One region of the Kitasatospora sp. NPDC059577 genome, then DNA from elsewhere that is predicted to be linked to it. Evidence: predicted binding sites of a transcription regulator. Region 1 holds the regulator's gene; each other region holds the start of a gene.
What was found. The regulator HrcA, encoded in region 1, represses chaperone genes, less so after heat shock. The targets are predictions, from matches to a motif close to TTNGCACTCNGNNNNNCNGAGTGCNAA.
Positions count from the first base shown of each region.

Region 1 (7,639 bases):
GTAGGCACGTACGCGTACGAGCCGCCGGGCTTTTCGGCAGAGTCGGGCCACTCGGGCGAGCCCGCTGGACCCGGCCGCGGGACCGTAGTACGGCGGGCTACGCCCAGCGGCCGGTGCGTCCCAGCAGCAGCGCGCCGGCGGCCACCCCGGCGGTGGAGGTGCGCAGCACCGAGGGGCCCAGCCGGTACGGCTTCGCTCCCGCGTCGGCGAACGCGGCCAGTTCCTCCGGGGACACCCCGCCCTCCGGGCCGACGACGAGCACGAGGTCGCCGGCGGCGGGCAGCGCGGCGTGCGCCAGCGGTTCGGCGCCCTCCTCGTGCAGCACGGCGGCGAACGCGGCCCCGGCGAGCACCGGTGCCAGCTGCCTGGTGGTCATCGGGTCGCGCACCTCGGGGAAGCGCAGCCGACGGGACTGCTTGCCCGCCTCCCGGGCGGTGGCCCGCCATTTGGCGAGCGCCTTGGCGCCGCGCTCGCCCTTCCACTGGGTGATGCAGCGGGAGGCCGCCCAGGGGATCACCACGTCCACGCCGACCTCGGTCATGGTCTCCACGGCCAGTTCGCCGCGGTCGCCCTTCGGCAGCGCCTGGACGACGACGATCCGCGGCGCGGGCTCCGGCTCGCGCCGCACCGCGGCGACCGCGACGTCGATCGCGTCCTTGCCGTGCACCGCGGCGACCGTTCCGTCCACGCCGAGCCCCCGTCCGTCGGCGAGGGTCACCGCCTCACCGGCCTCCAGGCGCTTCACCGCGGCCGCGTGCCGCCCCTCCGGGCCGTCCAGGCGCACCAGCGCGCCGGGCGCGGCGGCGGCGATCCGTTCGGTCTCGACGACGAAGACGGGCGCGGTCATGCGGGGGCACCTTTCCGGGGCGGGGCCTGGGGCGGGAGGGGGAACCGGCGGGGGCACGCGAAAGGGGTGCCGGGGTCGGCCCCCGGCACCCCCGCGCGACGGCTACCGGCCGTTGAAGGCGTCCTTCAGCCGGGAGAACAGGCCCTGCTGGCCGGGCGCGAACTGGCCGGAGGGCCGCTCCTCGCCGCGCAGCACCGCCAGGCGGCGCAGCAGCTCCTCCTGCTCGGGGTCGAGCTTGGTGGGCGTCTTCACCTCGACGTGCACTATCAGGTCGCCCCGGCCGCCCCCGCGCAGGTGGGTGATGCCGCGGCCGTGCAGCGGGATCGACTGGCCGGACTGGGTGCCGGGCCGGATGTCGACCTCCTCCAGGCCGTCCAGGGTCTGCAGCGGCACCTGGGTGCCGAGCGAGGCAGCCGTCATCGGGATGGTGACGGTGCAGTGCAGGTCGTCGCCGCGCCGCTGGAAGATCGCGTGGGCGGACTCGGCGATCTCGACGTACAGGTCGCCGGCCGGGCCGCCGCCGGGGCCGACCTCGCCCTCGCCGGCCAGCTGGATCCGGGTGCCGTTGTCGACACCGGCCGGGATCTTGACGGTCAGGGTGCGACGGGCGCGGACCCGGCCGTCGCCGGCGCACTCCGGGCACGGGGTCGGCACGACGGTGCCGAAGCCCTGGCACTGCGGGCAGGGGCGGGAGGTCATGACCTGGCCCAGGAAGGACCGGGTGACCTGGGAGACCTCGCCCTTGCCGCGGCACATGTCGCAGGTCTGGGCGGAGGTGCCGGGGGCCGCGCCCTCGCCGCTGCACGTGGTGCAGGTGACGGCGGTGTCGACCTGGAGCTCCTTGGTGGTGCCGAACGCGGCCTCCTCCAGGGTGATCTCCAGCCGGATCATGGCGTCCTGGCCGCGGCGGGTGCGCGAGCGCGGGCCGCGCTGGCCGGCCGCGGCGCCGAAGAAGGCGTCCATGATGTCGGAGAAGCCGAAGCCCGCCGCGCCCGCGCCGAAGCCGCCAGCGCCGCCCCCGCCCGGGGACAGCGGGTCGCCGCCGAGGTCGTAGACCTGGCGCTTCTGCGGGTCGGAGAGCACCTCGTAGGCGGCGTTGATCTCCTTGAACCGCTCCTGCGTCTTCGGGTCCGGGTTGACGTCCGGGTGCAGTTCGCGTGCCAGGCGCCGGAACGCCTTCTTGATCTCGTCCTGCCCCGCATCCCGTCGGACGCCGAGTACCGCGTAGTAGTCCGTGGCCACCAAATGCTCCGCTTGTTCCGCCTGTAGTAGTGCTGCGACTGGACGCCGTCAGGATGTCCGACGGCTGTTTGCTACGACTCGGCCAGGATCTGACCCACGTACCGCGCCACCGCCCGCACCGCCCCCATTGTGCCCGGGTAGTCCATCCGGGTCGGACCGATCACACCCAGTTTGGCCACGCTCTCGTCGCCCGAACCGTAACCGACCGACACGACCGAGGTGGAAATCAGCCCTTCGTAGGCGTTCTCCCGCCCGATCCGGACCGTCATCGCGGCGTCATTGGTCTCACCCAGGAGGCGGAGCAGGATGACCTGCTCCTCCAGGGCCTCCAGCACCGGCTGGATGGTGAGGGGGAAGTCGTGGCCGAAGCGGGTCAGATTGGCCGTGCCGGCCAGCATGATCCGTTCCTCGTTCTGTTCCGCGAGCGTCTCGAACAGGGTCGCCAGGACCGTGCTGACGGTCGGCCGGTCGGCCTGCTCGAACATCGCCGGGAGTTCCTCCAGCAGCCCCGGGACGTCCGGGAGGAGGCGGCCGGCCGCTCTGCCGTTCAGCGCGGTCCGCAGGTCCGCCAGGACCGTCTCGCCGACCGTACCCGGGCAGTCGACCATCCGCTGCTCGACCCGGCCGGTGTTGGTGATCAGCACCAGCATCACCTTGGCCGGGGCCAGCGCCACCAGCTCGATGTGCCGGACGGTCGAACGCGTCAGCGACGGGTACTGGACGACCGCGACCTGCCGGGTCAGCTGGGCGAGCAGCCGCACGGTGCGCGCGACCACGTCGTCCAGGTCGACCGCGCCGTCCAGGAAGTGCCGGATCGCCCGGCGCTCGGGGGCGCTCATCGGCTTGACCTCGGCGAGCCGGTCGACGAAGAGGCGGTACCCCTTGTCGGTCGGGATGCGGCCGGCGCTGGTGTGCGGCTGGTGGATGTAGCCCTCCTCCTCCAGCGCCGCCATGTCGTTGCGGACCGTCGCCGGCGAGACCCCGAGATTGTGCCGCTCCACGAGGGCCTTGGACCCGACCGGCTCCTCGGTGCCCACGTAGTCCTGCACGATCGCGCGGAGCACGGCGAGCTTGCGGTCGTCCAGCTGGCGGACCTCTCCGGCCATGGGGCACGCACCTCCGTCTTCGCACGTTGTCCGTCTGTGTCCCTGAGTGCTGCGGGCCGCTCCGGGAGGCCCCGGTCCTGGCACTCTGAACGCGCGAGTGCCAGAACCGTACCTGCCAGTGTAAGGCCCGGGTCCTACGGCAGGAACGGCCGGACCGGAGTGATCCTGCCCGCAGTTCCGGGTACGGCCCGCGGGACGGGGAGCGTTCACGCTTCCCGGCGCGGGGGTGGTGCCTCGCGGCCGTCCGGGTGGCAGCATCGAAAGCGACGGCGAATGGAGGAGCAAGCGATGTCGAGCTCGGGCCAGCACACCCGTTTCGCGCCCGACCGCGGCCTGACCGGCCGCATGGTCGCCACGATGTTCGTGATCGGGCTGCTGTACGTCGGTTTCACCGGCCTGCTGATCGCGCTGCTGCGCGGCGCATGGCCGCTGATCGTCCTGATCTCCGGCGGGCTGTTCGTGGCCCAGTTCTGGTTCAGTGACAAGATCACCGAACGGGCCATGGGAGCCCACCAGGTGTCCCCGGAGGACTTCCCCCAACTGCACGGCACGATCGACCGGCTCTGCGCGCTGGCCGACATGCCCAAACCCCGCGTGGCGGTCGCCGACAACGACATGCCCAACGCCTTCGCCACCGGCCGCAACCCGCAGAACGCGGTGGTCTGCGTCACCACCGGCCTGCTGCGCCGGCTGGAGCCCGAGGAACTGGAGGGCGTCCTCGCGCACGAGCTGTCCCACGTCGCCCACCGGGACGTCGCGGTGATGACGATCGCCGGCTTCCTCGGCGTGCTCGCCGGCGCGATGACCAGGATCGCCGTGTACGGCGGGTTCATGGGCGGCGGCCGCAACAACAACGACCAGAACACGGCGATCCTGGCGCTGATCATCCCGCTGGTCTCGATGGTCGTCTACGCGATCAGCTTCCTGCTCACCCGGCTGCTGTCCCGCTACCGCGAGCTGGCCGCCGACCGCGCCGCCGCCCAGCTCACCGGCCGGCCCAGCGCGCTCGCCTCGGCGCTCACCAAGGTGACCGGGCAGATCTCCGCCATCCCCACCGAGGACCTGCGCAAGTCGCAGCCCTACAACGCCTTCTACTTCGCGCCCGCGCTGAGCGCCCGGGAGACGGCCTCGCAGCTGTTCTCCACCCACCCGACGCTGGAGACGCGGCTGGCGCAGCTGGCGAAGATCTCCGAGCAGCTCGGCCGCTGACCGTCCGAGCACACGAAAGGACCGCCGTGGGAATCCTGGACGCCCTGTTCGGCCGCACCAAGCCCGTCAAGCCCGACCTCGACCAGCTGTTCGGCGTGCCGTCCGCCGCGCTCACCCTGGAGGCCGCCACCGGCTTCCTGCCCACCGGGCTCGGCTCGGTCTGCTTCGCGGCCGTCGAGGGCGCGGCCTTCGTCCAGGTGGAGCAGCAGGTGCGGGCGCTGCTGGACGCCGACACCGAGCGCGGCGGCGTCCCGGTGGAGGCCTCCAAGGACGACTACGGCTACTCGTGGCTGCTCGCCCGGCACTCCCCCGGGGAGCTGCCGGAGCTGGTGAACGACCTGCACGCGGTCAACAGCGAACTGGAGGCGAACGGCTTCGGGCCGCAGCTGCTCTGTTCGCTGGTCGGCTTCCGCGACGCGCAGGGGCAGTCGCTGGCCCTGGTCTACCTCTACAAGCGCGGCACCTTCTACCCGTTCGCCCCGATGCCCGGCGGCGGGGAGAAGCGCAACAGCCCGCTGGAACTGCAGGTCAACGCGATGCTGGGGAACGACCTGCGGCTGGAGAAGGACCTGAGCCGCTGGTTCCCGGTCTGGGGCGCGCCGGGCCTCTGACGCACCGTCCGCCCTCCCTATGATCACCCGTATGCGCAGCCGCCAGTACGGACCCGACCTGACCCCACCGTGGAAGAAGCAGACCCCCGCCCCGGAGGTGCCCGCCGAGCGGGACCTGGTGGTCGAGGAGGCGGCGACCGGCTTCTGCGGGGCCGTGGTGCGCTGTGAGAAGACCGCCGAGGGGTTCACCGTCACCCTGGAGGACCGCTTCGGCAAGCACCGGGTGTTCCCGCTGGTGCCGCGCGGCTTCCTGCTGGAGGGCTCGGTGGTCACCCTGGTCCGTCCCGCCGCCCCCGCGGCGCCCCGCACGCCCGGCCGCACCGCCTCCGGCTCGGTCGCCGTGCCCGGCGCCCGCGCCCGGGTCGCCCGGGAGTCGCGGATCTACGTCGAGGGCCGGCACGACGCCGAGCTGGTCGAGCGGGTCTGGGGCGACGACCTGCGGATCGAGGGCGTCGTGGTGGAGTACCTGCGCGGCATCGACGACCTGCCCGCGATCGTCGCCGACTTCGCCCCCGGCCCCGGCCGCCGCCTCGGCGTCCTGGTCGACCACCTGCTCCCCGGAACGAAGGAGCACCGCATCGCCGCGCAGGTCACCGGGGAGTCCGTCCTGGTCGTCGGCCACCCCTACATCGACGTCTGGCAGGCCGTGAAGCCCTCCTCCGTCGGCATCCCCGGCTGGCCCGCCGTCCCCCGCGGCGAGGACTGGAAGGAGGGCACTTGCCGCCGCCTGGGCTGGCCGGTCGACACCCCGGCGGCGTGGAAGCGGATCCTGTCCGGCGTGGACAGCTACAAGGACCTGGAGCCCGAACTGCTGGGCCGGGTCGAGGAACTGATCGACTTCGTGACGCTGCCGGATCAGGCGTAGATCCGGAACTCCGAGGTGTCGAGCGTGACGCCGAGCACGTCGACCTCGATCGGATCGCCGAACTTGCTGGTCCGTTCGGCCCAGTACACGGGGACACCGGAAGCCGTGTCAGTGGTCGGATCCGTGAGGAGCACGCACACGCCCCTCAGCGGGTCGACGATGAGGTACGCCGGGATCCCGCCCTGGGCGTACATCTCGCGCTTGGTCCGGTAGTCCCGGTGCACGCTGGTCCTGGAAACCACCTCGACCGCCACGGTCACCGCGGAGGCGGGCAGCAGACGGCCCGCCTCCGGGACGACACCCCGCTCGAAGACGACCAGATCCGGCTGGGGTTCGCCGGCCTCGCCGGAGATGATCAGATCCTGGGTGTCTGCAGCGCCCGGAACCGTGCGTAGGGAGTCTGGTGCTGAATCGCGGAGACGATGAGGTTGTGGACCGTGTCCGGCCCGGCCGTCATCACGATTTCCCCCCGGATGAGCTCGGCCTTGACGCCCTCCGGAGCCTCCAGGCTCTCGAAGATCCCCGTCATCCGGCCATCGATGGCGGTCATTGCGCGCTCCCTCCGACGGCTGACACCACGTCAACGAACGTCAGTCCACGAGGTCACGCACGACCCCGTCGGCCAGCAACCTCCCCCGGAGGGTGAGGGCGGCGCGGCCCCGCCGGTAGGGCTCCTCGGCGAGCAGGCCGTCGGCAAGGGCCCGGTCGGCGGCCTTCCGGCCGGTGTCGGTGAGCAGGTCGAGGGCGACGCCCTCGACCAGGCGCAGCTCCAGCAGGACGCGTTCGACGCGGCGGTCCTCGTCCGCCAGGACCTCGCGGCCCAGCGCCGGGGTGCGGCCCTCGGCGAGGGCCTGCGCGTAGGCGGCCGGGTGCTTGGCGTTCCACCAGCGGACGCCGCCGACGTGGCTGTGCGCGCCGGGGCCTGCGCCCCACCAGTCGGCGCCGGTCCAGTAGAGCTCGTTGTGGCGGCAGCGGCCCTCGGGGGTGGTGGCCCAGTTGGAGACCTCGTACCACCGGTACCCGGCGGCGGAGAGCGCCTGCTCGGCGATGAGGTAGCGGTCGGCGTGCACGTCGTCGTCGATCATCGGCAGTTCGCCGCGCTTGACCCGGGCGGCGAGCTTGGTGCCCTCCTCGACGATCAGGGAGTACGCGGAGACGTGGTCCGGTCCGGCGCCGATCGCCGCGTCCAGGGAGGCCCGCCAGTCGTCGTCGGACTCGCCCGGGGTGCCGTAGATCAGGTCCAGGTTGACGTGCTCGAAACCGGCCTCGCGGGCCTCGGCGACGCAGGCCTCGGGGCGGCCCGGGGTGTGGTGGCGGTCGAGCAGGCTCAGCACGTGGGGCCGGGCGCTCTGCATGCCGAAGGAGATCCGGTTGTAGCCGCCCTCGCGCAGCTCGGCCAGGTACGCCGGGTCGACGGACTCCGGGTTGGCCTCGGTGGTGACCTCCGCGTCCGGGGCGAGCCCGAACTCGTCGCGGATCGCGGCGAGCATCTTCACCAGGTCGCGGGCGGGCAGCAGGGTGGGGGTGCCGCCGCCGAGGAAGACGGTGCGCACCGGCAGTTCCGCGTCCCCGAGCACCCGCCGGGCCAGCCGGACCTCGGCGACCACGTTGTCGGCGTACGTCTCCTGGGAGGCGACGGCCCCGGAGGAGCGCAGCTCGGTGGCGGTGTAGGTGTTGAAGTCGCAGTAGCCGCAGCGGCTGGCGCAGTACGGCACGTGCAGGTAGAAGCCGAACGGCCGGCTGCCGAGCCCGGCGAGGG
Region 1 is NZ_JBHWBZ010000052.1:41,466-49,104, reverse strand. Features, by position in the region: gene ACFV0O_RS30905 (16S rRNA (uracil(1498)-N(3))-methyltransferase) at 98-847, opposite strand; gene dnaJ (molecular chaperone DnaJ) at 950-2,089, opposite strand; gene hrcA (heat-inducible transcriptional repressor HrcA) at 2,161-3,195, opposite strand; gene htpX (zinc metalloprotease HtpX) at 3,484-4,404, shown strand; gene ACFV0O_RS30885 (hypothetical protein) at 4,431-5,015, shown strand; gene ACFV0O_RS30880 (DUF3097 domain-containing protein) at 5,047-5,880, shown strand; gene ACFV0O_RS30875 (Uma2 family endonuclease) at 5,871-6,200, opposite strand; gene ACFV0O_RS30870 (hypothetical protein) at 6,236-6,430, opposite strand; gene hemW (radical SAM family heme chaperone HemW) at 6,471-7,639, opposite strand, start outside.

Region 2 (7,639 bases), on a different contig from region 1:
CACTGTCCGGCTTGGTGGGGTCGTCCTGCTGGCGGACCAGCAGGCAGTTGTCCTTGGCCCGCAGGTCGGCCGGGAACTTCTGGCCGAAGGCGAGGGTGAGCAGCTGGCGCCAGACGCCGTTGTAGTAGGCGGCGGCGGCCGAGTCGGCGTCCTGGTGGTAGTTCCAGTCCTTGAGCAGGTCCTGGGCCTCGCGCACGTACGGGTCGTCGATCTGCTGCTTGAGCAGCAGCGGGACCAGCGTCTTGGCCATTACGTTGGTGTTGTCCAGCTGGAGGGTCTGCATGTCGTCCGGCGAGATCTTGCCGTTGTTCTTGAGCAGGCCCTCGATCTGGTCGGTGATCTCCTTGGCGCGGGTGCCGTACTCCCAGTCCTTGGTCAGGCTGTACTTGTAGCTCGGGTCCACCACGGCCTGGTTGGCGGTGACGATGTAGCCGGCCGCGGGGTCGAGGCTCCACGGCAGCGCGTTGAAGGGGATCGGGTCCTTCCACTGGTACGCGGAGTCCCAGCCCAGCGCGGGGTAGGTGCCGTCGCCCTTGCCGCGGACCGGGATGGTGCCCGGCGCCTGGTAGCCGATGTGCTTGGCGTCGGCGTAGATCAGGTTCTGTGCGGGGACGGAGAAGTCCTTGGCGGCAGTGCGGAACTCGTCCCAGTTCTTCGCCTTGTCCAGCCCGAAGACGGCGTCCATGGTCTTGCCGGGGCTGAGCGCCGTCCACTGCAGGGCCACGCCGTAGCCGCTGGTGCCGCGGTCGGGGGCGGAGGTGCCGTTGGGGGCGTACTTGCCGACGTTCTGCTGCTCGTTGCTCTGGTCGGAGATGAGCGGGGCGCCGGTCTGGGTGGTGCGGACGGTGATGGTGCGGTCCTCCCCGCCGGCGACCTTGATGGTCTCCTTGCGGAGGTCGAACTTCACGTCCTTGCCGTCGACCTGGTAGGTGTCCGGGCCGGTGACCTTCTCCAGGAAGAGGTCGGTGACGTCGGCGCCGAGGTTGGTGAAGCCCCAGGCGATGTCCTTGTTGTGGCCGATCACCACGCCGGGCATGCCCGCGAAGGTGAAGCCGGAGACGTCGAACTGGCAGGCCGGGGAGGCGGTCCGGCAGTGCAGGCCCATCTGGTACCAGACCGAGGGCAGGCCGGGGCCGAGGTGCGGGTCGTTGGCCAGCAGCGGCTTGCCGGTCGTGGTGTGCGAACCGGCGACCACCCAGGAGTTGGAACCGATGCCCTGGCCGGGGCGGCCGAGCAGCTGCGGCATCCCGTCGATCCGGTCGGTGAGGCCCTGCAGCAGCGCCTTGGTGGTGGCCGCGCCCTGCGCGGTGGCGGTGCCGTTGCCGGCGCCCGGCTGCGCGGCGCCGTCCGCGGGGCGGTAGGCGTCGCCGGACACGGTGCCGGTCTTCACGATGGTGCCGTTGCGGGTGTACGGGTAGTCCGGGTACAGCTCGGCGATCTTGTCCGGGCCGAAGTCCTGCGCCAGCAGCGAGCGGTCGACCTCCTCCTGGAGGTTCCCGGAGAGGTTCCAGGCCATCGCCTTGAGCCAGGCCACCGAGTCGACCGGGGACCACTGCTCGGGCGTGTAGCCGCTGTTGACGGCGCCGAGCAGCGCGTACTCCAGCGAGGCCTTCTCGCCGCCGGGGTGCTCGGCGAGCCAGGCGTTCACGCCGTCCGAGTAGGCCTGCAGGTACTTCTTGGTCTCCGGCGACAGCTTGGTGTCGAACTCCTTCTGCGCCACCTGGCGCCAGCCCATGGTGCGGATGAAGGTGTCGGTGTCGACCTGGCCGTCGCCGAACATCTCGGAGAGCCGACCGGCGGTGATGTGCCGCCGGACGTCCATCTCCCAGAAGCGGTCCTGCGCCTGGACGTAGCCCTGGGCGCGGAACAGGTCCTCGGACGTGTCGGCGTACAGCTGCGGGATGCCGTTGGCGTCCCGCTTGACGTCGACCGGCGCGGTCAGGCCCGCCACCTTGACGCTGCCGTCCACCTCCGGGAAGGAGGCGCGGACCGCGGTGACCCCGCGGTAGCCGCCGTAGCCGACGCCGGCCACCAGCAGCACGACCAGCACGATCACGAACAGACGGGCGCGCCGGAACTTCTTCGAGCGGGGCATCTGGGTCCTTGCGGTCCTGACTTCGGGGCGGGCGGGCGTGTCCAGGGCCAGCGGCCGTGACAGGGCACCACATTAGGCCGAGTCGGCCGGGCACTGTGAACGGGGGACCAAGCTAAAGGTATGGCAAAATGTTAGACTGAGTAACGATCCGCAAGGGGAGCATTGACGCCTTCTTAACGGGTCGACCTCACCGCACTGCCAGACACCCCGCCCGCCCATGCCTGCCCGAGGTGCCCCTGCGTGAACGTCTCCCATCTGAACCAGCTGCTTCTCGAAGCCTCCGTGATCCTGCTCTTCGCGGTGGTCGCCGTCCGGATCTCCACCCGATCAGGGCTGCCCAGCCTGCTGATCTATCTGGGGATCGGCGTGGCACTGGGCCAGAACGGGATCGGCTTCACCTTCAACAACGCCGAACTCACCCAGGTGATCGGCTACGCGGCGCTCGTGGTGATCCTGGCCGAGGGCGGCCTCAAGACCAGCTGGCGCGAGATCAAGCCGGTGGTGCCGGCGGCCACCGTGCTCGCCACCGTCGGCGTCGGCGTCAGCGTCTTCGCCACCGCGGCCGGCGCGCACTGGCTGGTCGGCCTCGACTGGCGGACCTCGCTGCTGCTCGGCGCCATCGTCTCCTCGACCGACGCCGCGGCCGTCTTCTCGGTGCTGCGGATGGTCCCGCTGCCGCACCGGCTCACCGGCCTGCTGGAAGCCGAGTCCGGCTTCAACGACGCACCCGTCGTCATCCTGGTCGTCGCCTTCGCCACCACCGGGGAACTGGACCCCTGGTACGTCATGATCGGCACGATCCTCGCCGAACTCGCGATCGGCGCGGCGATCGGCTTCGCCGTCGGCAAGATCGGCGCGTACGGGGTCAAGCACGTCGCGCTGCCCTCCTCGGGCCTCTACCCGATCGCCGTGATGGCGCTCACCGTGCTCGCCTACGCGGGCGGCGCGCTGCTGCACGGCTCCGGCTTCCTCGCGGTCTACATCTGCGCGGTGATCCTCGGGAACTCCAAGCTCCCGCACGGGCCGGCCGTCCGCGGCTTCGCCGACGGACTGGCGTGGATCGGGCAGATCGGCATGTTCGTGCTGCTCGGCCTGCTCTGCACGCCCGCGACCATGGGCTCCGCAGTGGTGCCCGCGCTCGTCATCGGCGGCGTGCTGGTCTTCCTGGCCCGGCCGCTGTCCGTGGTGGTCTCGCTGACCCCCTTCAAGGTGCCGGCCCGCGAGCAGGCGCTGCTGAGCTGGGCCGGGCTGCGCGGGGCGGTGCCCATCGTGCTGGCCACCATCCCGGTGGTGTCGGGCGCGCACAGGGCCGAGGACGTGTTCAACATCGTCTTCATCCTGGTCGTCGTCTTCACCCTGCTCCAGGGGCCGACCCTGCCGTGGGTGGCCAAGCAGCTGAAGATCGGCGAGGGCGCGATGGGCCAGGACCTCGACATCGAGTCCGCCCCGCTGGAGAAGCTGCACGGGCACCTGCTGTCGGTCGCCCTCTCCCCCGCCTCCCGGATGTCCGGCGTGGAGGTCGGCGAACTGCGGCTGCCCAAGGGTGCGGCGGTCACCCTGGTCGTGCGCGAGGGCAACTCCTTCGTGCCGGACAAGGCGACGGTGCTGCGCGGCGGGGACGAGCTGCTGGTGGTCACCACGGACGAGGTCGGCGAGGCCGCGGAGCGGCGGCTGCGGGCCGTCGACAAGGGCGGCAAGCTCGCCGGGTGGCTCAACGGGCGGTAGCCCGGGGTGCGCGCGGGAGCCGGAGGGGGTCCGCGGGGGCCCGGGTCTCCGGAGGTCCCGGGGCTCTCAGGCTTCCGGGGCTCTCAGGCTTCCGGGGCTCTGGGGCTCCGGGGCTCCGGGGCTCTGGGGCTCCCCGGGCGTGTGAGGTGCCTGGGGTTTCCGGGGCCTCCAGGGCTTCCGGGGCGCCCGGGGAAGGGGTGGGCTAGCGGGATCTACGCGCGTAACTGTATGCTGGTTCGACCACGCCGTATAACCAACGCTAGACCACCCCCAGCATCTGCCTGACGCAGAGTTGGCGCGACCGCTCGGCGGCCGCGGTCCGACCCCGGTAACCACACCGGGCCGACCCGGTATCTACCCCGGTCGACGCGCGAGAGGACGACTCTCGGCGCCGTCGGGGCCACCCCATGCCCTGCCGCGCTACCAGGCAGCAGGAAGGACCGACCGTGACGGCCCGCCGAACGGTCGACACCTCCGCGGACAGCACCGCGGACACCACCGCAGCCCAGGCCCCCGCCCGCGTCGGGTACGGCGAACTGCTGCGCACCCCCGGGGCCTGGACCTTCCTGGCCCCGGCCCTCGTCGCGCGACTGCCCTACGCGATGCTCAGCATGGGCATCCTGCTGCTCGTCACCCGCACCCACGGCTCGTACGGCACCGCCGGTACCGTCACCGCCGTCGCCGCCGTCGCCCAGGCCCTGATCGGGCCGCAGACCGGGCGACTGGCCGACCGGTACGGACAGGCCGCGGTGCTGGTCCCGACCGTCCTGGTGCACGGGGCCTCGGTCGGCGCGCTGATCGCGCTGGCACTGGGGCACGCCCCCGCCTGGAGCCTCTTCCTGGCCGCCGTCCCGGCCGGTGCGAGCGTGCCGCAGATCGGCGCGATGGTCCGGGCCCGCTGGGTGGCCCGGTTCACCGCGGACGGCCCGTCCGAGACCTCTGCGGCCCGGGTGAGCACCGCCTTCGCCTTCGAGTCCGTGACGGACGAGTTCACCTTCGTGATCGGCCCGATCCTGGCCTCCGGCATCGCCGCGATGGCCAGCCCGGCGACCGCCCTGGTCGCCGAGGCCGCACTGACCGTCGTCGGCGGCCTGGCATTCGCCGCCCAGCGGCGAACCGCCCCCGCCCGGATCGTGCCGCAGCCCGGCACCAAGCGCGTCTCGGCGCTCGCCTCGCCCGGCGTCCGGCTGCTCGCCGGCTCCATCCTCGGGGTCGGCGCGGTCTTCGGCGGCATGCAGGTCTCCGTGAACGCCTTCGCCGACTCCGTCGGGCAGCACGACGCGGGCGGCACCGTGTACGGGATCTTCGCGGGCGGCTCGATGCTGGCCGGCGTGCTGTACGGCGTGATCGCCTGGCGGCGGCCGGTCCAGCAGCGGATGCTGTTCAGCTACGCACTGCTGGTGCTGGGCTGCTCGACGCTGTGGGCGATGCCGAACCTGGTCGCGCTCACCGTCGCCGGACTGGTCTGCGGCCTGGCCATCGCGCCGACCCTGATCAGCGGCTACACCCTGGTCGAGACGCTGGTCGCGGACGGCGCCAAGACGGAGGCCTTCACCTGGCTGACCGGCGCCATCGGGCTGGGCCTGGCGGTCGGCTCGATGGTGGCGGGCCAGCTGATCGACGGGCACGGGCCGTCCACCGGGTTCCTGGTGCCGCTGGTCGGCGCCGGGCTGGGGCTGGTCGCGCTGTTCTCGCTGCGACACCTGCTGGTGGCGCCGGGTTCCGCCGCCGGCCCGGTCGCGGGTTCCGCCGCCGGTCCGGTCACGGGTTCCGCCGCCGGCCCGGTCGCGGATTCGGTCGCCGGCTCCGCCGAGCGCGGGGGTGCTGCGCAGCTGGTGGGCGCGGCCAAGGGCTGAGCGGGCGGTGGTTCGCGGCCGATCCCGGGCCGACGGCGGGGCCGATCTCACACCGGAGTCGCTGGACTGATCCCGCGGAATGCCGCATCATTGACCATCGTTAGCACTCATCAGGCGAGAGTGCCAGGAGGAAGACAAGTGCCCACGTACCAGTACCAGTGCACCGAGTGCGGCAACGGCCTGGAGGCGGTGCAGAAGTTCACCGACGAGGCACTGACCACGTGCCCCGACTGCCAGGGACGGCTTCGCAAGGTCTTCTCGGCCGTGGGTGTCGTGTTCAAGGGATCCGGCTTCTACCGGACCGACAGCCGCTCCTCCTCCAGCAGCACCGTCAGCTCCGGGTCGTCGTCGACCACGTCGACGCCGGCCCCCGCGTCGGGCACGGGCTCCTCGGCCCCGTCCAGCCCGGCTCCGGCCGCGAGCTGACCCCGGCGCCGGGACCGCTCCGGACGCCCAGCAGTCCTCGGCAAGGCCCGTCGGCCCCGCGACCACGCGGGGGCGGCGGGCCTTGTCGCGTCTCGGCCCCGGCTTTCGCTTCCGGCCTGCGTTTTCCGGCTTTCGTTTTCCGGCTTCCGCTTCCGCTTCCGCTTCTTCCGGCTGTGCGCCCTGCCTGGGTTTCCGGCCGGCGTTTCCGGCGTGCTCGTCCGGGCCTGCGCTCACGGCTCGCTCTCGTCACCTTCAACGGGTCGGATTGACTCGTGTGGGCGTACGAAATCGTCCACAGGGGCGGGTTATCCACAGGCTGGGGAAACGGCTTTCCGACGCCGCCCGGAGCGCGCATCGTGTGGTTCGTCGGCCGGCCCACCCCGGGCCGACCGCCGGACCCTCCGGAGGTGCGTCGATGACGACCGCGAGCTTCTCAGTCCCCCTGCCCGCCCCCACCGTGCCGCCCCGGCAGGAGGTGCCGAGCTTCCCCCCGATCCGGCGCGGCTGCGGTGGGTGGCACCGCTGGCGCCGTGCGGTCCGCCGACGGGCCGGGGTGCCCGCGCTGGTGCTGCTCGCGGTGGCGGCCGCGCTCGCGCTCGGGCCCGCGCGGGCCGGGCTGCCGCCGCCCGGCGGGGGCGCTCTGGGCCGGACGGGTTGTCAATCCGGAGTTGCCGAAGATCACCCGTAACCCCGGAACGACTCCGTCGTTCGAGGCGGCATGAAGGGCTTCAAGGAATTCCTGCTGCGCGGAAATGTCGTCGAACTCGCCGTCGCCGTGGTCATCGGTGCGGCATTCACCAACATCATCAACGCCTTCGTCAAGGGCGTGATCAATCCGATCATCGGCGTATTCGGAACGAAGGACCTGGGTGCCTACAGTTCCTGCCTCAAAGGGCCCTGCGAGCTGGGCCCGACCGGTGAGGTCACGTCCGGAATCCTGATCCTGTGGGGATCGGTGCTCAGCGCCGTCCTGCAGTTCCTGATCACCGCAGCCGTCGTCTACTTCGTTCTGATCGTGCCCATGAACAGGATGGCGGCCCGCCGCAAGTCCCCCGCCGAGGCGGCTGCGGAAGCCGAGGCCAAGGAGGTCCAACTGCTGACCGAGATCCGCGACGCGCTGGTCGCGCCGCTGCGCTGACCGCCCCTCCCCGTCCCCCCTACCCGTGGTGCGGCGGGCGCTGACTCAGGTACCAGTCCAGCCCCCGCCCACCGCTCCCACCGGCCCCGGAACGATCGCCCCAGCCGGCGTCGGTGTCGTCCCGGGACTGCTGGTCCAGTGGGTCCCGGAAGACCAGCCCGGCCTTGCCCGCGGGCTTCGGCTGCGGCTCCCGGTCCTGCTCCCGACCGCGGTTCCCACCCTGACCGTGGTTCCCGCCCTGGTCCTGGCCCTGGTCCTGGCCGCGCTCCGTCGACCCTTCCCGTCCCTGCTCGTTCACCCTGTCCACTCCGTCGTTCGCCTCGTCCTGCCCGCTTCGTCCTGCCCCTCCAGCCTAAGAGCCCGCGGCACGCCCCGGGCCCCGGGGGGGGGGCGGGGGGC
Region 2 is NZ_JBHWBZ010000023.1:43,575-51,213, reverse strand. Features, by position in the region: gene ACFV0O_RS19705 (penicillin acylase family protein) at 1-2,095, opposite strand, end outside; gene ACFV0O_RS19700 (potassium/proton antiporter) at 2,336-3,820, shown strand; gene ACFV0O_RS19695 (MFS transporter) at 4,267-5,676, shown strand; gene ACFV0O_RS19690 (FmdB family zinc ribbon protein) at 5,815-6,102, shown strand; gene ACFV0O_RS19685 (hypothetical protein) at 6,518-6,790, shown strand; gene mscL (large conductance mechanosensitive channel protein MscL) at 6,821-7,240, shown strand; gene ACFV0O_RS19675 (hypothetical protein) at 7,260-7,538, opposite strand.
Region 2: ACFV0O_RS19690 (FmdB family zinc ribbon protein) is a predicted target of HrcA. The motif match lies at 5,777-5,803, and genes of this name have one in related genera.

Region 3 (7,639 bases), on a different contig from region 1:
GAGCACCTCGCCGGTCTCCTCCGCCGACAGCCCGGCGGCCACCCGCAGCAGCACCAGCTCGCGCTGACGGGCCGGCAGGTTGGAGAGCAGTTCCTTGGCCCAGGCCGCGTCGCTGCTCAGCAGCGCCTGCTCCTCCGGGCCGAGCGCCTCGTCCGGCACCTCCGGCAGGTCGTCCTGCGGGACGACGGTCGAGCCGGGCCCGCGCATCGCGGCCCGCTGCAGGTCGGCGATCTTGTGCGCGGCGATGCCGTACACGAAGGCCTCGAACGGCCGCCCCTGGTCCTTGTACCGCGGCAGCGCGCACAGCACCGCGACGCAGACCTCCTGGGCGACGTCGTCCACGTGGTGCCGGGCCCCGCCGGGCAGCCGGACCAGCTTGGCGCGGCAGTACCGCAGGGCCAGCGGGTGGACGTAGGCGAGCAGGGCGTCGATCGCCGGGCCCTCGCCGCGCACTGCGGCCGCGACGAGTTCACCCATCAGCGGGGAGCCGCCCGTGCCGAGCACCGGCGGGCGGCCCGGTCCGGCCCCGACACCGGAACCGCCGGGAGCGACGGAATCGGCGTACGACGGATCGTGGCCCGGACCGGAGGGCTCGGCCTCCACCGGGTCCGCCTGGCCGGCCGCACCGGCGACGTCGTCGCGCATCGGTCCATGGTGCCTGGTCGAGCGGGAAAACGCGGCACCGCGTCCGGAGTTGTGCACCGGAACGTTATGCGCTGCCGCACCGTGGGGCGTTCCGCGCACCACCGGCCCCTCCTGCACCGTGCCGCCTCCCGCCCCGCCGTCGGTGGTTCCGTCCGTCGCGCCGTCCGCCGAGTGTCCTGCGGCTGCGTCGTTCGCCGCAGTGCCTGTCCGCTGGTCCCCGAGGTGCTCCACTCCTCCATGGTGCAACCTCGGGACCGTAACGTCACACGCTTGTGCGACACCCGCTCCGGGGATCGCCGGCGGCGCGCCGCACCCGGCGGCGCGGCCGGTGGTCAGCGGACCAGGCCCCAGCGGAAGCCCAGCGCCACCGCGTGCGCGCGGTCCGAGGCCCCGAGCTTCTTGAACAGCCGTCGGGCGTGGGTCTTGACCGTGTCCTCGGACAGGAACAGCTCGCGCCCGATCTCGGCGTTGCTGCGGCCGTGGCTCATGCCCTCCAGCACCTGGATCTCACGCGCCGTCAACGTCGGCGCGGCCCCCATGTCGGGGCTGCGCAGCCGGCGCGGGGCGAGCCGCCAGGTCGGGTCGGCGAGGGCCTGGGTGACGGTGGCCCGCAGTTCGGCGCGGGAGGCGTCCTTGTGCAGGTACCCGCGGGCACCCGCGGCCACCGCGAGCGCGACGCCGTCGAGGTCCTCGGCGACGGTGAGCATGATGATCCGCGCGCCCGGGTCGGCGGACAGCAGCCGCCGGACCGTCTCGACCCCGCCGAGGCCGGGCATCCGGACGTCCATCAGAACGAGATCGGAGCGGTCGGCCACCCAGCGGCGGAGGACCTCCTCCCCGTTCGTCGCGGTGGTGACCCGGTCCACACCGGGTACGGTCGCGACCGCGCGGCGAAGCGCCTCGCGGGCGAGCGGGGAATCGTCGCAAACGAGAACGGAAGTCATGACCGTCGTCCTCCGCAGCTGATCCGCGTCACGTTGAGCCTCCTGGCTGGTACGAACCTCTCCGACACGGCCGATCGGCGACAGACTCCGTGCTGATCGCCCCAACTTGCCCGCGATCGTTCCCGACGTCCGGCGCCCGCTAACCGCCTCCGCACTTCCAACGACCGTCACTCGAATGAGTTACGGCCTTCAGAGCCATCTCCACCACTGTACGTGGCCAACCCATTACCGATCAGCCGCATCGCGGTGCACACGCCGCACTTTTCCGCAGCTCGCGCGCGGTGGGCGTGCGACCCGCACACCGATTCGGTGCGTCGCGCGCCCGTCGGCCACCCGATTGCCACGCCCGCGCCCGCCGAGGACCCTTGCCCACTTTGCCCGTTTTTATAGCTTTCGTATGGTCATTGACTGTTGTGCCAGTGTGTGGGTGACTTGTCCATGGAGTTGCCTTAAGTCATATTTCCAGGTGTCCACACCAGTGCATCGAAGCCCCGCCGTGCCGCTCGGCAGCAGCCCGCCGAACGCCCGGCCGACGGCCGACAGCCTCTGAAGGGAATGAGCCATGGCAGATTTCTCCCGCCTCCCCGGTCCCAACGCGGACCTCTGGGACTGGCAGCTCTCCGCAGCCTGCCGTGGCGTGGACAGCTCGCTCTTCTTCCACCCCGAGGGCGAGCGAGGGGCCGCGCGCAGTTCGCGCGAGGCCAGCGCCAAGGAGGTCTGCATGCGCTGCCCGGTGATCGCCGAGTGCGCGGCGCACGCACTGGCGGTCCGCGAGCCGTACGGGGTCTGGGGCGGGATGACCGAGGACGAGCGCGAGGAGATGCTGGGGCGCTCGCGGCACCGGCTGGTGGAGGTCCCACTGACCCCGCCGGCGGTCGCGCGGCACTAGACCCGCCTCCACGACGCGCCGTGAAGAAACGTTTCTGCGCGGCGCCACAGCCCCGTCGCGGCCGATCAGGGCCCCTGCCGCCGAGCCCCGTCACCCACCGTCAGCGGGCGGCCGCCGTCCCCGCCAGCCGCTCCAGCATCAGGGCCACGGCCGGCACCTCGGCCAGGTCCGCCAGGGTCAGCGCGACCACCTGGCGCACCGCCGGCGCCCCCGAGGCCGTCCGTACCGGCACCGTCGACACGCCGTCAGGACGCACCGACTGCAGCGCCAGCCGGGGCAGCACCGCCACCCCCAGCCCGGCCGCCACCAGGCCGACCACCGCCGGGTAGTCGTCGGTCGCGAAGTCGATCCGGGGCTCGAAGCCCGCCCCCGCGCAGAGCTCCACCAGGTGGCCCCGGCACTGCGGGCAGCCCGCGATCCACTGCTCCCCCGCCAGCTCGCCCAGTCCCACCGGCCCGCCCCGCCCGGCCAGCGGGTGGGCGGCCGGCAGCAGGCCCACCAGCGGGTCGTCCAGCAGCGGCGTGACCACCAGATCGGACCAGTCCGTTCCGGCGGTCAGCTGCTGGGCCTCCAGGTTCGCCTCGGCCCGCGCCTCCCGCGGCGTGCCGTGCGCGGGCGCCGGCAGCAGAGCGGCGCCGTCGGACTGCGGGTAGCGGAAGGCCAGCGCGATCTCGCACTCACCGCCGCGCAGCATCGCCAGCGACTCCGGCGGCTCCGCCTCGACCAGCGACACGCGCACCCCCGGATGGCTGTCCCGCAGGCGGGCGACGGCGGGCGGCACCAGGGTGGAACTCGCGGTCGGGAAGGACACCAGCCGCACCCGGCCGGCCCGCAGCCCGGCGATCGCGGCCACCTCCTCCTCGGCGGCGGAGAGCCCGGCCAGGATCCCGGTGGCATGCTTGAGCAGGACCCGTCCGGCCTCGCTGAGCTGCATCCCGCGGCCCGAGCGGACCACCAGCGGGGTGTCCACGGACTTCTCCAGCGCCTTCATCTGCTGGCTGATGGCGGGCTGGGTGCACCCCAGCTCGCGGGCGGCGGCGGAGAAGGAGCCGGTGCGGGCGACGGCACGCAGGACGCGCAGGTGGCGGGCCTCGATCATGCCTTAGTTATAAGGCAATCTTTGCGTTCTGCAAAATTCTGCTGATAGTTGAAGGGTCGACGGCTACAGCGACCGCGACGGCCGGAGGCCCGGCCCGCCACCCCTCGCGGGGTGCGGACCGGGCCTCCGGTCAGTGGCTCGGGCCTCAGTGCGAGTGGCCGTGACCGCCGTGGGAGTGACCGTTGTCGGCCTCCTCCTCCTTCTTCTCCACCACGAGGGTCTCGGTGGTGAGCAGCAGGGAGGCGATCGAGGCCGCGTTCTCCAGGGCGGAGCGGGTGACCTTGACCGGGTCGATGACGCCGGCCTTCAGCAGGTCGCCGTACTCGCCGGTGGCCGCGTTGTAGCCGTGACCGGTCTCCAGCTCGGCGACCTTGTGGGTGATGACGTAGCCCTCGAGGCCGGCGTTCTGGGCGATCCAGCGCAGCGGCTCGTGCAGCGCCTTGCGGACGACCGCGACACCGGTCGCCTCGTCGCCCGACAGGCCCAGGCCGTCCTCCAGCACCTTGGCGGCGTGGACCAGGGAGGCGCCGCCGCCGGCGACGATGCCCTCCTCGACCGCGGCGCGGGTCGCCGAGATGGCGTCCTCCAGGCGGTGCTTGCGCTCCTTCAGCTCCACCTCGGTGGCGGCGCCGACCTTGATGACGCAGACGCCGCCGGCCAGCTTGGCCAGGCGCTCCTGCAGCTTCTCGCGGTCCCAGTCGGAGTCGGTGGCGGCGATCTCACCCTTGATCTGGGCGACGCGGCCGGCCACGGCCTCGGCGTCACCGGCACCGTCGACGACGGTGGTCTCGTCCTTGGTGATGGTCACGCGGCGGGCGGTGCCCAGCACGTCCAGGCCGACCTGGTCGAGCTTGAGGCCGACCTCCTCGGAGATGACCGTGCCGCCGGTCAGGGTGGCCAGGTCGCCGAGGATCGCCTTGCGGCGGTCGCCGAAGCCCGGGGCCTTGACGGCGACGGCGTTGAAGGTGCCACGGATCTTGTTCACGACCAGGGTCGACAGCGCCTCGCCGTCGACGTCCTCGGCGATGATCAGCAGCGGCTTGGAGGCACCGCCCTGCAGGATCTTCTCCAGCAGCGGCAGCAGCTCCTGGATGGAGGAGATCTTGCCCTGGTTGATCAGGATGTAGGGGTCCTCCAGGACCGCTTCCTGACGCTCCGCGTCGGTGACGAAGTACGGCGACAGGTAGCCCTTGTCGAACTGCATGCCCTCGGTGAAGTCCAGCTCCACGCCGAAGGTGTTCGACTCCTCGACGGTGATGACACCGTCCTTGCCGACCTTGTCGATCGCCTCGGCGATCAGCTCGCCGACCTGGGTGTCCTGCGCGGAGAGGGACGCGACGGCGGCGACGTCGTCCTTGCCCTCGATCTCGCGGGCGACGGACAGCAGGTGCTCGGAGACGGCGGCGACGGCCTTGTCGATGCCCTTCTTCAGGGCGGCCGGGCCGGCACCGGCGGCGACGTTGCGCAGACCCTCGTTGACCAGGGCCTGGGCCAGCACGGTGGCGGTGGTGGTGCCGTCACCCGCGACGTCGTTGGTCTTGGTGGCGACCTCCTTGACGAGCTGCGCGCCAAGGTTCTCGTACGGGTCGTCCAGCTCGACCTCACGGGCGATGGTGACACCGTCGTTGGTGATGGTCGGGGCGCCGAACTTCTTGTCGATGACGACGTTGCGGCCCTTGGGGCCGATGGTCACCTTGACGGTGTCGGCCAGCTTGTTGACACCGCGCTCCAGCGAGCGGCGGGCGTCCTCGTCGAACTGCAGGATCTTCGCCATGTTCCCTATTCCCTCGGGGCTGCGGCCGGCCCACCGGCCGCCGAACTACGTGAACCAACAACCACGCCCCGGGCCCCTGTCACTTGGGACACGGATCCGGGGCGGGTCGGAACGACTTACTTCTCGATGCTGCGTTTACTTCTCGATGATGGCGAGAACGTCACGAGCCGAGAGGACGAGGTACTCCTCGCCCTGGTACTTCACCTCGGTGCCGCCGTACTTCGAGTACAGGACGATGTCACCGACGGCGACGTCGAGCGGCAGACGCTGGCCGTCCTCGAAGCGGCCCGGGCCGACGGCCAGGACGACGCCCTCCTGGGGCTTCTCCTTGGCGGTGTCCGGGATAACCAGGCCGGAGGCCGTGGTGGTCTCGGCGTCGAGCGGCTGGACCACGATGCGGTCCTCGAGCGGCTTGATGGCAACCTTGCTGCTGGTGGTCACGTCCGAGCTCCCCTTCGGAGATTACGGGGTTTTCTAACGGGTAGGGCGAGCCTGCGAGCCTGCCGTCGCGGGGGTCAGGCACGCGTCTTCGCGTTAGCACTCCCCCGGTGGGGAGTGCCAAGGACGACCATAGGCCCGTGTTAGCACTCAGTCAACCAGAGTGCCAACGACGCGCCCCGGAAGATCCTGACGACGGATGAGTACCCGTACTCATGTGCGCCCGTGACCGGGGTCGACACACTCGTGCCATGCCCGACACCCCGGTTCGCATCGGCCCGACCCGCACCGCCGACGTCCTGTGGTCCGCAGTCCTCCTGCCGGTCCTCGGGGCGATCCCGGCGCTCGCGTACCTCGTGACCGTCGCGATCCTCTTCGCCTGCGCGGACGGCGGGAAGGGCGTGGAGGTGGTCGCCCTGCTGGGCGTGCTCGTCGGCGTGGCGGTCAGCCTCGGGGTGCCGCTGTCCGTCGCGTTCCGCACCCGGCGCGCCGGTTACCGGGTCCTGCCGGTCGTCGCCGCCGTCTCCCCGTTCCTGGTGCCGGGCTGGGCCGTGGCGGGCTTCCCCGGCGCCTGACCCGCGAGAATGGCACCGTGGACACCGAGAACCTCCAGCCCCTGCTGACGCCCGAGGGCCAGGCCCTGCTCGCCGAGCTGCGCGAGTTCACCCCCGAGGAGGAGCTGGCGCTGGCCACCCGCTTGCGGCGGGGGCACCCGGCGGAGCTGGTGTCGGCGGCCTTCGGGCAGGCGCGGCTGCGGCAGCGGGCGCGGGCGAAGTTCGGGGCGGACGCCGACCTGATGTACTTCACGCCCAACGGGGTCGAGCAGTCCACCCGGCGCAGCGTGGCCGAGTGGCGGGCCCGGCGGTTCGCCGACCTGGGCGTCCGGCGACTGGCGGACCTGTGCTGCGGCATCGGCGGGGACGTGCTGGCGCTGGCCCGCGCGGGCATCGAGGTGCTGGCCGTCGACAGGGACCCGGCGGCCTGCGCCGCCACCGCCGCGAACGCCGCCGCGCTCGGCCTGTCCGAACTGGTCGAGGTGCGCTGCGCGGACGTCGCCGAGGTGGACGTGACCGGGTACGACGCGGTGTTCACCGACCCGGCCCGACGGACCGCGCGCGGCCGGGTGTTCGACCCGGAGGCGTACGCCCCGCCGCTCTCCTGGGCGATCGAGGCCGGCCGGCGGACCCCGATCGGCGCGCTGAAGGTCGCGCCCGGCATCCCGCACGAGGCCGTCCCGGCGGACGCCGAGGCCGAGTGGGTCTCCGACCACGGCGACGTCAAGGAGGCGGTGCTCTGGTTCGGCACCGGGGCCACCCGCCCGCACCGCGCCACCCTGCTCCCGCAGGGCGCCAGCCTGACCGGCGGCGACCTGCCCGACCCGCCGGCCGGCCCGGTCGGGCGCTACCTGTACGAGCCGGACGGTGCGGTGATCCGGGCCCACCTGGTGGCCGAGGTGGCCGAGCAGGTCGGCGGCCGGCTGATCGACCCGAAGATCGCCTACGTGACCTCGGACGAACTGGTCGCCACCCCGTACGCGCACGCCTTCGAGCTCACCGACGTGCTGCCCTTCCACATCAAGAAGCTGAAGGCGCTGCTGCGCGAGCGCGCGGTCGGCACGGTGGTGATCAAGAAACGCGGGATGGCGATCACCCCGGAGGAGCTGCGCCGCCAGCTCAAGCCCTCCGGGCCGAACACCGTCACGGTGATCCTCAGCCGCACCGACCACGGACCGCTGATGATGCTGGGGCAGCCGGTCCGGGCCCAGGGCTAGGGGCAGGGGCTAGGGGCCGTCAGGAGGCGGGGGCCTGGATGTAGTCCTCCAGCCGGGCCACCGAGAAGCCCTGCTCCTG
Region 3 is NZ_JBHWBZ010000015.1:49,846-57,484, forward strand. Features, by position in the region: gene shbA (RNA polymerase sigma factor ShbA) at 1-477, opposite strand, end outside; gene ACFV0O_RS14995 (response regulator transcription factor) at 978-1,589, opposite strand; gene ACFV0O_RS15000 (WhiB family transcriptional regulator) at 2,152-2,478, shown strand; gene ACFV0O_RS15005 (LysR family transcriptional regulator) at 2,579-3,577, opposite strand; gene groL (chaperonin GroEL) at 3,723-5,351, opposite strand; gene groES (co-chaperone GroES) at 5,487-5,792, opposite strand; gene ACFV0O_RS15020 (hypothetical protein) at 6,041-6,364, shown strand; gene ACFV0O_RS15025 (methyltransferase domain-containing protein) at 6,382-7,560, shown strand; gene ACFV0O_RS15030 (polysaccharide deacetylase family protein) at 7,580-7,639, opposite strand, start outside.
Region 3: groES (co-chaperone GroES) is a predicted target of HrcA. The motif match lies at 5,933-5,959, and genes of this name have one in related genera.